One region of the Stenotrophomonas muris genome, then DNA from elsewhere that is predicted to be linked to it. Evidence: predicted binding sites of a transcription regulator. Region 1 holds the regulator's gene; each other region holds the start of a gene.
The links. The regulator HrcA, encoded in region 1, represses chaperone genes, less so after heat shock. The targets are predictions, from matches to a motif close to TTNGCACTCNNNNNNNNNGAGTGCNAA.
Positions count from the first base shown of each region.

Region 1 (3,275 bases):
CTCGGCAGCGGCGGCGCGGCGGCTGGCGGTCAGCAGCCCGGCCTGCACGCGCCACGCCGCAGCGGCCTTGTCGATCTCGCCGGCGAGGCGCTGCAGGCGTTCGTCAGCACCACGCAGCTGTTCCACTTCGGCGTGCATGCGCTCGCGCTGCGCGCCCAGCTCGTCCATCGGCACACGGTGCTTGCGGGCCAGGTCGTGCAGGCGGCCGAGGCGACGCTCGTTCTCCTCGAACTGTTCCGGGTCGGCGTCGAGGTCGTCATGCACGCGGTCCAGCAGCGACAGGGCTTCGTGCAGCTGGATCGAGGCATTCTCGATCAGGCCGTCGACCTCGCCCAGGCGCGGGTCGTGTTCGATCAGGCGCGACAGCTCGTGGCGCACCTGCTGCAGCAGGTCCAGCGCGGAACTGCCGTCGTCGCCATTGAGCTGGTTGCTGGCCGCCTGGCAGGCACTCAGCAGGGCACTGGCATGGGCCTGGCGGCGGTGGCTGGCGCCCAGCGCGGCAATCGACTCCGGTTCCAGGTCTTCGCGGTCCAGTTCGCGCAGCTGGTGCTCCAGGAAGCCGATCCGGTCACTGACGTCGCCCTGCTGCGACAGCGCCAGCGATTCATCGACCAGCGCCTGCCAGGCCGCAGCGGCGCGGCGCACCTGGCGGCGCTCGTCCTCGTTGCCGGCATAGGCGTCCAGCAGGGCCAGCTGCGACGGGCGCGTCAGCAGGGCCTGCTGTTCGTGCTGGCCGTGGATCTCCACCAGCAGCGAGGCCAGGTCGGCCAGCTGGGCCAGGGTCACCGGGCGGCCGTTGATCCAGGCCCGCGAGCCGCCATCGGCACGGATCACGCGGCGCAGCTGGCACTGCTCCTCGTCGTCCAGCTCGTTGTCGGCCAGCCACTGGCGCGCGGCCTGCAGCTGGTCCAGCGCGAACTCGGCCGACAGCTCGGCGCGCGCGGCGCCGTGGCGGACCACGCCGCTGTCGGCGCGCAGGCCGGACAGGAAGCCCAGCGCGTCGACCATCAGTGACTTGCCGGCGCCGGTCTCGCCTGAAACCACGGTCATGCCTGGCCCGAACTCCAGTTCGGTGGCGCGGACGACGGCGAAATCCTTGATCGAAAGATGTCTGAGCATGGGTAAGGGGGTGTCAGCAGCCGCGCAACGCTAGCACGCGGGCGCGGGAGGTCCAATGACTTGCCAAGGTGATCCGCCGCCATTATCTAGTGTCCGTGTCTCACAGGTTGATTCCATGCACGGTTCTCCCGACCAGCTTGCCCCGCGTGCGCGCCATCTGCTGCGCACGCTGATCGCGCGTTACATCCAGGACGGTGAGCCGGTCGGCTCGCAGACGCTGGCGCGCGTGGCCGGGCTGGAGGTCAGTCCGGCCACCATCCGCAACATCCTGGGTGACCTGGAAGACCTGGGGCTGCTGGCTTCGCCGCACACCTCGGCCGGGCGCGTCCCGACCGCACATGGCTACCGGGTGTTCGTCGACAGCCTGCTGCAGATGCAGCCGCCGGGCGAAGGCGAGCTGGCCCGGCTGCGCCAGGAACTGGCCGGCGGCGGCAGCACCCAGGCCCTGCTTGGCAGCGCCTCGGAGCTGCTGTCGGCGATGAGCCACTTCGTCGGCGTGGTCAGCGCCCCGCGGCGCGAGCAGTTCGCGTTCCGCCAGATCGATTTCGTGGCGCTGGACGGGCGCCGGGTGCTGGCGATCCTGGTGTTCGCCGACAACGAGGTGCAGAACCGGGTCATCGAGACCCGCCAGGAGTTCGCGCCGGGCCAGCTGGAACAGGTCGCCAACTACCTCAACGCGCATTTCGCCGGCCTGCCGATGGCCGAGATCCGCACCCGCCTGCTGCTGGAACTGCGTGATGCCCGTTCGGAGCTGGAGCAGCTGCTGGCGCACAGCATCGAGCTGGCCGAGCAGGCCCTGCAGCCGGCGGCCGACGACATGCTGGTGGCCGGGCAGACCCGTCTGATGGGGGTGCAGGACCTGTCCGACCTGGAGCGGCTGCGCGAGCTGTTCGAGCTGTTCTCCAGCAAGCGCGAGATCCTGCAGCTGCTGGAGCGGACCATCCAGGCGCCCGGCGTGCGCATCTTCATCGGCGAGGAGACCGGGATGATGCCGCTGCAGGGCGTCTCGCTAGTCACTGCCCCTTACACGGCCAATGGCCAGGTGCTGGGCGTGCTGGGCGTGATCGGCCCCAAGCGGATGGCCTACGACCGGATGATCCCGCTGGTCCAGGCTACTGCCGATGTACTCGGCGCGGCGTTTTCGCCAGCCGGGCGCACTCCTGGAACATCCGACGCTTGAAACGCAGCATCCCGCCCACACTAGGGTGGGTGGAGGCGGAGACTGACCGCCAGGGACCCAGACATGAACCACGAACATCCAGATATCGAATCCCAGCAGACTGCCGCCGATGCGGCCGCCGCCGCCGGCGTCAACGACGAAGTGGAGCGCCTGCGCGCCGAGGTCGAGCAGATCAAGGCCGATGCGCTGCGTGAGCGCGCCGACCTCGAGAACCAGCGCAAGCGCGTTGCCCGTGACATCGAGCAGGCCCGCAAGTTCGCCAACGAGAAGCTGCTGGGCGAGCTGCTGCCGGTGTTCGACAGCCTGGATGCCGGCTTGAAGGCGGCCGGCGATGACCCGCATCCGCTGCGCGAGGGCCTGGAGCTGACCTACAAGCAGCTGCTGAAGGTTGCCGCCGACAACGGGCTGGTCCTGCTGGACCCGATCGGCCAGCCGTTCAACCCGGAACACCACCAGGCCATCAGCCAGGTGCCGGCCCCAGACGCCGCCCCGGGCAGCGTGGTGACCGTGTTCCAGAAGGGTTACCTGCTCAACGAGCGCCTGCTGCGGCCGGCGCTGGTGGTGGTGGCCGCCGACTGACCCCTCCAGGGCCGGAAGGCGGGAATGTCCCGTCACCCGGCCCGACGCTGAACGCGCCGGGCGACCGGAAACACAGCGTTCGGGAGATGGCTTGAATGTTCCACGAGCCTCCCCCACATCGTATTCATCCACCGGCCGAACGGCCGGACTGACCCCAACAAGCATCCTCAGGAGTCTCCCCCATGGGCAAGATCATTGGTATCGACCTCGGCACCACCAACTCGTGCGTGGCGATCATGGACGGCGGCAAGGCCCGCGTCATCGAGAATTCGGAAGGCGATCGCACCACCCCGTCGATCGTCGCCTACACCAAGGACGGCGAAGTCCTGGTGGGCGCCTCGGCCAAGCGCCAGGCCGTCACCAACCCGAAGAACACCTTCTACGCGGTGAAGCGCCT
Region 1 is NZ_CP199879.1:1,955,579-1,958,853, reverse strand. It holds gene recN (DNA repair protein RecN) at 1-1,119, opposite strand, end outside; gene hrcA (heat-inducible transcriptional repressor HrcA) at 1,235-2,299, shown strand; gene grpE (nucleotide exchange factor GrpE) at 2,363-2,878, shown strand; gene dnaK (molecular chaperone DnaK) at 3,061-3,275, shown strand, end outside.

Region 2 (3,275 bases), 2.2 Mb from region 1:
GCCGGTGCTGGCCACGGTGAAGGCGATGCGGCTGTCGGCGGCCGGGTGCGCGCCCTGCAGGTCGGTGATGCGCGCGGCGCGGATGTCGAAGCGGCAGGCCTCACCGGCCACCAGCGCAGTGTTGGTGGACAGCTTCACGCTGCGGCCGCTGGCCGGGAAGGTCAACGGCACGCTGCCGGAGGTGCCGCAGCTCAGGGCGAAGGCGCCACTGGCCAGGTTCACCGTCTCGCTGAACACCACTTCCAGGTCGGCGGCGGCCGGGAAGGTGCTGCTGCCCTGCGCCGGGGTGGTGGTGGAGACCGACGGCGGTGTGTTCGGGCCCGGCGTGCCGCCGCCACTGAAGGTCTGGCCGTTGTTGCAGCTGCCGAAGGTCTGCCTGGCCGACTCGGCCCAGGTGAAGTGGGTGTACTGGCTGCCGCTGCCGGTCAGCTGCAGCGAGGTGCCCGCGGCCGTGCTGTTGGTCTCGGCCACCGGGATGTTCTGGCTGGTCATGCCGGCGGCAGGGCCACCGGAGGCGGTGATGGCGCCCTCGTAGCTGAGGAACTGGACCACCTTGCCGCTGGCATCGACCAGGGCGATGCCGTCGTTGGGGCCGTTCTGGATGCCGTTGGTCGGGTAGTTGACCACGGCGATGGTCGCGCTGCCGCAGCCGGCGGCGGTGCCGGCCGGGACCGGGTTGTTGGCGTAGACCGCGGCCGCCGAAGGATTGCTGCCGTTGTAGAGGTAGAGGCGGTAGCCGGACAGGTCCTCGCCGGCGGTGGCGACCACTTCGATGGCTTCGCCGACGTCACCGGCGGCGGTGCTGTCGTCGTAGTGCAGTTCGTTGATGAAAACCTCGGCCTGGGCCGGCGCGGCGGCCAGTGCCAGCAGGCAGGCGGCGGCAAGCGGGGACAGCAATCGCATCGACTACTCCTTGTGATTGGGAATGCCTGACCGAGCCTAAGGCCGATCCAGTGACACTTTGTCGTAAATGAACGTCAGATATCTGACAGTGCGACGCTTGTCACCGAAATTGTCCAAGCCCGACGCCTTGGCCGAGGCGCGCGGGCGGAAAAATTTTTTCATTCCGCCCTTGAAAGGGGGCGGCGGGGCTCCATCTCTGCCCTGCTCCCGACGTTGTCGGGTTTCTTCACGTGCGGTTCTGGCACTCGCCTGGGGTGAGTGCTAACATCGCCGGACTTTTTTAGACCAATCAATCACTTAAGAGGTCTCCTATGAGCATCAAGCCGCTGCACGACCGCGTTGTGGTCAAGCCGATCGAAGCCGACGAAATCTCCGCCGGTGGCATCGTCATCCCCGACTCGGCCAAGGAAAAGTCCACCAAGGGTGAGGTCGTGGCCGTCGGCCCCGGCAAGCCGCTGGACAACGGCAACGTGCGCGCGCCGTCGCTGAAGGTCGGCGACAAGGTCATCTACGGCCAGTACGCCGGCAGCTCGTACAAGAGCGAAGGCGTCGAATACAAGGTCCTGCGCGAAGACGACGTGCTCGCCGTCATCGGCTGAGCCCCGGCGCGACCTGTTTCAACCTGATCCCAAACTCCCAGCCGCCGGGCATCGTCCGGCGCTACCAATGAGGTAAATGCAATGGCTGCCAAGGATATTCGTTTCGGTGAAGACGCCCGTTCGCGCATGGTGCGCGGCGTCAACGTTCTCGCCAATGCCGTCAAGGCCACCCTGGGCCCGAAGGGCCGCAACGTCGTGCTGGAAAAGAGCTTCGGCGCGCCGACCATCACCAAGGACGGCGTCTCCGTCGCCAAGGAGATCGAACTGGCTGACAAGTTCGAGAACATGGGCGCGCAGATGGTGAAGGAAGTTGCTTCGCGCACCAACGACGATGCCGGCGACGGCACCACCACCGCCACCGTGCTGGCCCAGGCCCTGATCCGCGAAGGCGCCAAGGCCGTTGCCGCCGGCATGAACCCGATGGACCTCAAGCGCGGTATCGACAAGGCCGTCTCGGCCGCCGTCGCCGAGCTGAAGAACATCTCCAAGCCGACCGCCGACGACAAGGCGATCGCCCAGGTCGGTACCATCTCGGCCAACTCGGACGAGTCGATCGGCCAGATCATCGCTGACGCGATGAAGGAAGTCGGCAAGGAAGGCGTCATCACCGTTGAAGAAGGCTCGGGCCTGGACAACGAGCTGGACGTGGTCAAGGGCATGCAGTTCGACCGCGGCTACCTGTCGCCGTACTTCATCAACAACCAGCAGTCGCAGACCGCTGACCTGGATGACCCGTTCATCCTGCTGCACGACAAGAAGATCTCCAACGTCCGTGACCTGCTGCCGGTGCTGGAAGGTGTCGCCAAGGCCGGCAAGCCGCTGCTGATCGTGGCCGAGGAAGTCGAAGGCGAAGCGCTGGCCACCCTGGTGGTCAACACCATCCGTGGCATCGTCAAGGTCGTGGCCGTCAAGGCCCCGGGCTTCGGCGACCGTCGCAAGGCGATGCTGGAAGACATGGCCGTGCTGACCGGCGGCACCGTGATCTCCGAAGAAGTCGGCCTGTCGCTGGAGAAGGCCACCATCAAGGACCTGGGCCGCGCCAAGAAGGTGCAGGTCTCCAAGGAGAACACCACCATCATCGACGGCGTCGGCGACAAGGCCAACGTTGATGCACGCGTGGCGCAGATCAAGACCCAGATCCAGGACACCTCCTCGGATTACGACCGCGAGAAGCTGCAGGAACGCGTGGCCAAGCTGGCCGGCGGTGTTGCCGTGATCAAGGTCGGCGCCTCGACCGAAATCGAAATGAAGGAAAAGAAGGATCGCGTCGACGACGCCCTGCACGCGACCCGTGCGGCCGTTGAAGAAGGCGTGGTTCCGGGCGGCGGCGTTGCCCTGGTCCGCGCGATCACCGCGCTGGCCGGCCTGAAGGGCGCCAACGAAGACCAGAACCACGGCATCCAGATCGCCCTGCGCGCGATGGAAGCCCCGCTGCGCGAGATCGTGGCCAACGCCGGTGACGAGCCGTCGGTCATCATCAACAAGGTCAAGGAAGGCACCGGCAGCTTCGGTTACAACGCCGCCACCGGCGAGTTCGGCGACATGCTGCAGTTCGGCATCCTGGACCCGACCAAGGTGACCCGTTCGGCGCTGCAGAACGCCGCCTCGATCGCTGGCCTGATGATCACCACCGAAGCCATGGTTGCCGAAGCTCCGAAGAAGGACGAGCCGGCCATGGGTGGCGCCGGTGGCATGGGCGGCATGGGTGGCATGGGCGGCATGGACTTCTAAGTCCACGTCCCCCGGCGGTCGTTGCCGACCCTGGTCGGCACG
Region 2 is NZ_CP199879.1:4,237,937-4,241,211, forward strand. It holds gene ACUVWL_RS19645 (endonuclease) at 1-903, opposite strand, end outside; gene ACUVWL_RS19650 (co-chaperone GroES) at 1,215-1,502, shown strand; gene groL (chaperonin GroEL) at 1,584-3,233, shown strand.
Region 2: ACUVWL_RS19650 (co-chaperone GroES) is a predicted target of HrcA. The motif match lies at 1,142-1,168, and genes of this name have one in related genera.

Region 3 (3,275 bases), 2.2 Mb from region 1:
GACTATTTCGACAAATCGCTCGGCCATGAAGCACTGGCGACCTTCATCCGCGGCTACGTGCAGCCCCAGACCATCCCCGGTGCCACCATCCTCTATATCGAGGACAGCCGCGTGGTGGCCGAGGCCACCAAGCGCATGCTGGAACGCCAGCAGTTGAACGTGCTGCACGTGGTCAGCGCCGAAGAAGCGTTCACCCTGCTCACCGCCGAGTCGCTGGGCCGCAGTCGCCACCGCATCGACCTGGTGCTGACCGACGTCACCCTGAAGGGCGAACTGAGCGGTCGCGACGTGGTGCAGCGCGTGCGCGTGGATTTCGGCTACGGCAAGCGCCGCCTGCCGGTGCTGGTGATGACCGGCGATGGCAACCCGCACAACCAGACCGGGCTGCTGCAGTCCGGTGCCAACGACCTGGTGCTCAAGCCGATCGAAGAACGGCTGCTGGTCACCAAGGTGCTGTTCCAGCTGAGGCTGGCCCGATTGAACGATGGACCTCTGTTGCGATGATGGATGAAGTAGCCGACACCCCGACGATCCAGCTGGAACCGAGCTGGAAGCAGCATGTCGGCGATTACCTGTTGCAGCCGCAGATGCGCGAGCTGTCCAGCTTCCTGCGCCAGCGCAAGGCCAGTGGCGCGGCGGTGTTCCCGCCCGGCCCGCAGATCTTCGCCGCGTTCGACGCCACGCCGTTCGAGCAGGTGAAGGTGGTGATCCTCGGGCAGGACCCGTACCACGGTCGCGGCCAGGCACATGGCCTGAGTTTCTCGGTGCCGCCGGGCGTGCCGGTGCCGCCGTCGCTGCTGAACATCTACAAGGAGATCGAGGGCGATCTCGGTATCCCGCGTCCGGACCACGGCTGCCTGATTCCGTGGGCGCAGCGTGGCGTGCTGCTGCTCAATGCGGTACTGACGGTGGAAGAGGGCAAGGCCGGTGCGCACCAGGGTCGTGGCTGGGAAGGCTTCACCGACCACGTGGTGGATGTGCTCAACCGCGAGCGCGAAGGGCTGGTGTTCATGCTCTGGGGCGCCTATGCGCAGCAGAAGGGCAAGGTGATCGACACCCGCCGCCATCGCGTGCTGAAGTCGCCGCATCCATCGCCGCTTTCGGCCCATCGGGGCTTCCTCGGCTGTCGTCATTTCTCGATGGCCAACGAGTACCTGCAGCGCCGCGGCCAGGCCCCGATCGACTGGTCGCTGCCGCCGCGCTCGGCACTCTGAGGGCCGGCGGGCCGCTGGGCCTGAACACCGGGCAACGTTCCCGGGCCTGAATGGGCCTTCAGAACGGCCCGTTCAGCTCCGCTTGACCGGAATCGGCCGCTTTACGGCAGGTAATTGCTTGAATTCCAAGGGATTGTGAATCCCGAAAAGCATGCTCGCCACTGTCATCAAATCGCGCTACGGTAGGGCTCTGTTTGGGACCAGTGTTGCATCAATGGGATGCTGGAACTTTTTCCTCCTTTAGCAGTCCAAATCCCGGACTGCTAAGATGGGTGCCTATGAGCCAGAACACCTCTACTGCCCTTGTGGCAAACAATCTCCCGATTCCCAGTGCGCTCGGTTCGCTGGACGCCTACATCGGTGCCGTGCACCAGATCCCGGTGCTGTCGGTCGATGACGAACAGGACCTGGCCCGTCGCTTCCGCGACGGCAACGATCTGGACGCTGCCCGCGAGCTGGTGCATTCGCACCTGCGCTTCGTGGTGCACGTGGCCCGCGGCTACAACGGCTACGGCCTCGCCCTGGGCGACCTGATCCAGGAAGGCAACATCGGCCTGATGAAGGCGGTCAAGCGCTTCGACCCAGACATGGGCGTGCGCCTGGTCTCCTTCGCGGTGCACTGGATCCGTGCCGAGATGCACGAGTTCATCCTGAAGAACTGGCGCATCGTGAAGGTCGCCACCACCAAGGCGCAGCGCAAGCTGTTCTTCAACCTGCGCAAGTCGAAGACGCGCCTGGGCTGGATGAACGCGGCGGAAGTGAGCGCGGTGGCCAAGGACCTGAACGTGTCCGAGCGCGAGGTCATGGAAATGGAGTCGCGCCTGTCGGGTCGCGATATCGGGTTCGATGCGCCGACCGACGAGGACAACGAGCACGCGCCGCCGTCGCCGGCCGCGTTCCTGGTCGCCGACGACGAAGACCCGTCGATGGCCTACGAACGTGCCGACAGCGAAGACAACCAGATGCAGTTGCTGCGCGAAGGCCTGGCGGAACTGGATGCGCGTTCGCGCGACATCATCCGCCGCCGCTGGCTGGACGCGGACAGCAAGGTGACGCTGCAGGAACTGGCCGACGAGTACGGCGTGTCGGCCGAGCGCATCCGCCAGGTTGAAGCGAACGCGCTGAAGAAGATGAAGGCGCTGTTCACCGCGTAAGCGGGGCGGCGTTGGAATGAAGAAAGGCCCGGCATTGCCGGGCCTTTTTGTTTTTTGCGGCGTTCTCATCCACGCCACGCGTGGATGCCCTGATGCCGCACCCGCCTCACCCCTCGCGTGCGATCGCGCGCCAGCCAATGTCGTTGCGGTGGAACGCGTTGGCCCAGCTCACCTTGGCCACGCCGGCGTAGGCATTGGCCTGCGCGTCGCGCACGCTGTCGCCCAGTGCGGCCACGCACAGCACGCGACCGCCCGCACTGACCACGTGGCCCTGAGCATCCAATGCCGTACCGGCATGGAACACCTTGGCACTGGCCGGCACGTCGTCCAGGCCGGAAATCACGTCGCCGGTGATCGGCGCTTCCGGGTACGGCCTGGCCGCCAGCACCACGCCCAGCGACGGGCGCGCGTCCCACTGCGCTTCGACCTCATCCAGGCGGCCATCGATGGCCGCTTCCACCAGCTCGACCAGGTCCGACTGCAGGCGCAGCATCACTGGCTGGGTTTCCGGGTCGCCAAAGCGCACGTTGAATTCGATCACCTTCGGTGCGCCGCTGGCATCGATCATCAGGCCGGCGTAGAGGAAACCGGTGAACGGGATGCCGTCGGCGATCATGCCCTGCACGGTGGGGTTCACCACCTCGCGCATCACCCGTGCATGCACCTCCGGCGTCACCACCGGGGCCGGCGAATAGGCGCCCATGCCGCCGGTATTCGGGCCGGTGTCGCCGTCGCCGACGCGCTTGTGGTCCTGCGAGGTGGCCATCGGCAGCGCATGCACGCCGTCCACCATCGAAATGAAGCTGGCTTCCTCACCGTCGAGGAATTCCTCGATGACCACGCGCGCACCGGCATCGCCAAACGCGTTGCCGGACAGCATGTCACGCACCGCGTCCTCGGCCTCGGT
Region 3 is NZ_CP199879.1:4,200,952-4,204,226, forward strand. It holds gene ACUVWL_RS19460 (response regulator) at 1-504, shown strand, start outside; gene ung (uracil-DNA glycosylase) at 501-1,214, shown strand; gene rpoH (RNA polymerase sigma factor RpoH) at 1,493-2,368, shown strand; gene purD (phosphoribosylamine--glycine ligase) at 2,475-3,275, opposite strand, start outside.
Region 3: rpoH (RNA polymerase sigma factor RpoH) is a predicted target of HrcA. The motif match lies at 1,455-1,481, and genes of this name have one in related genera.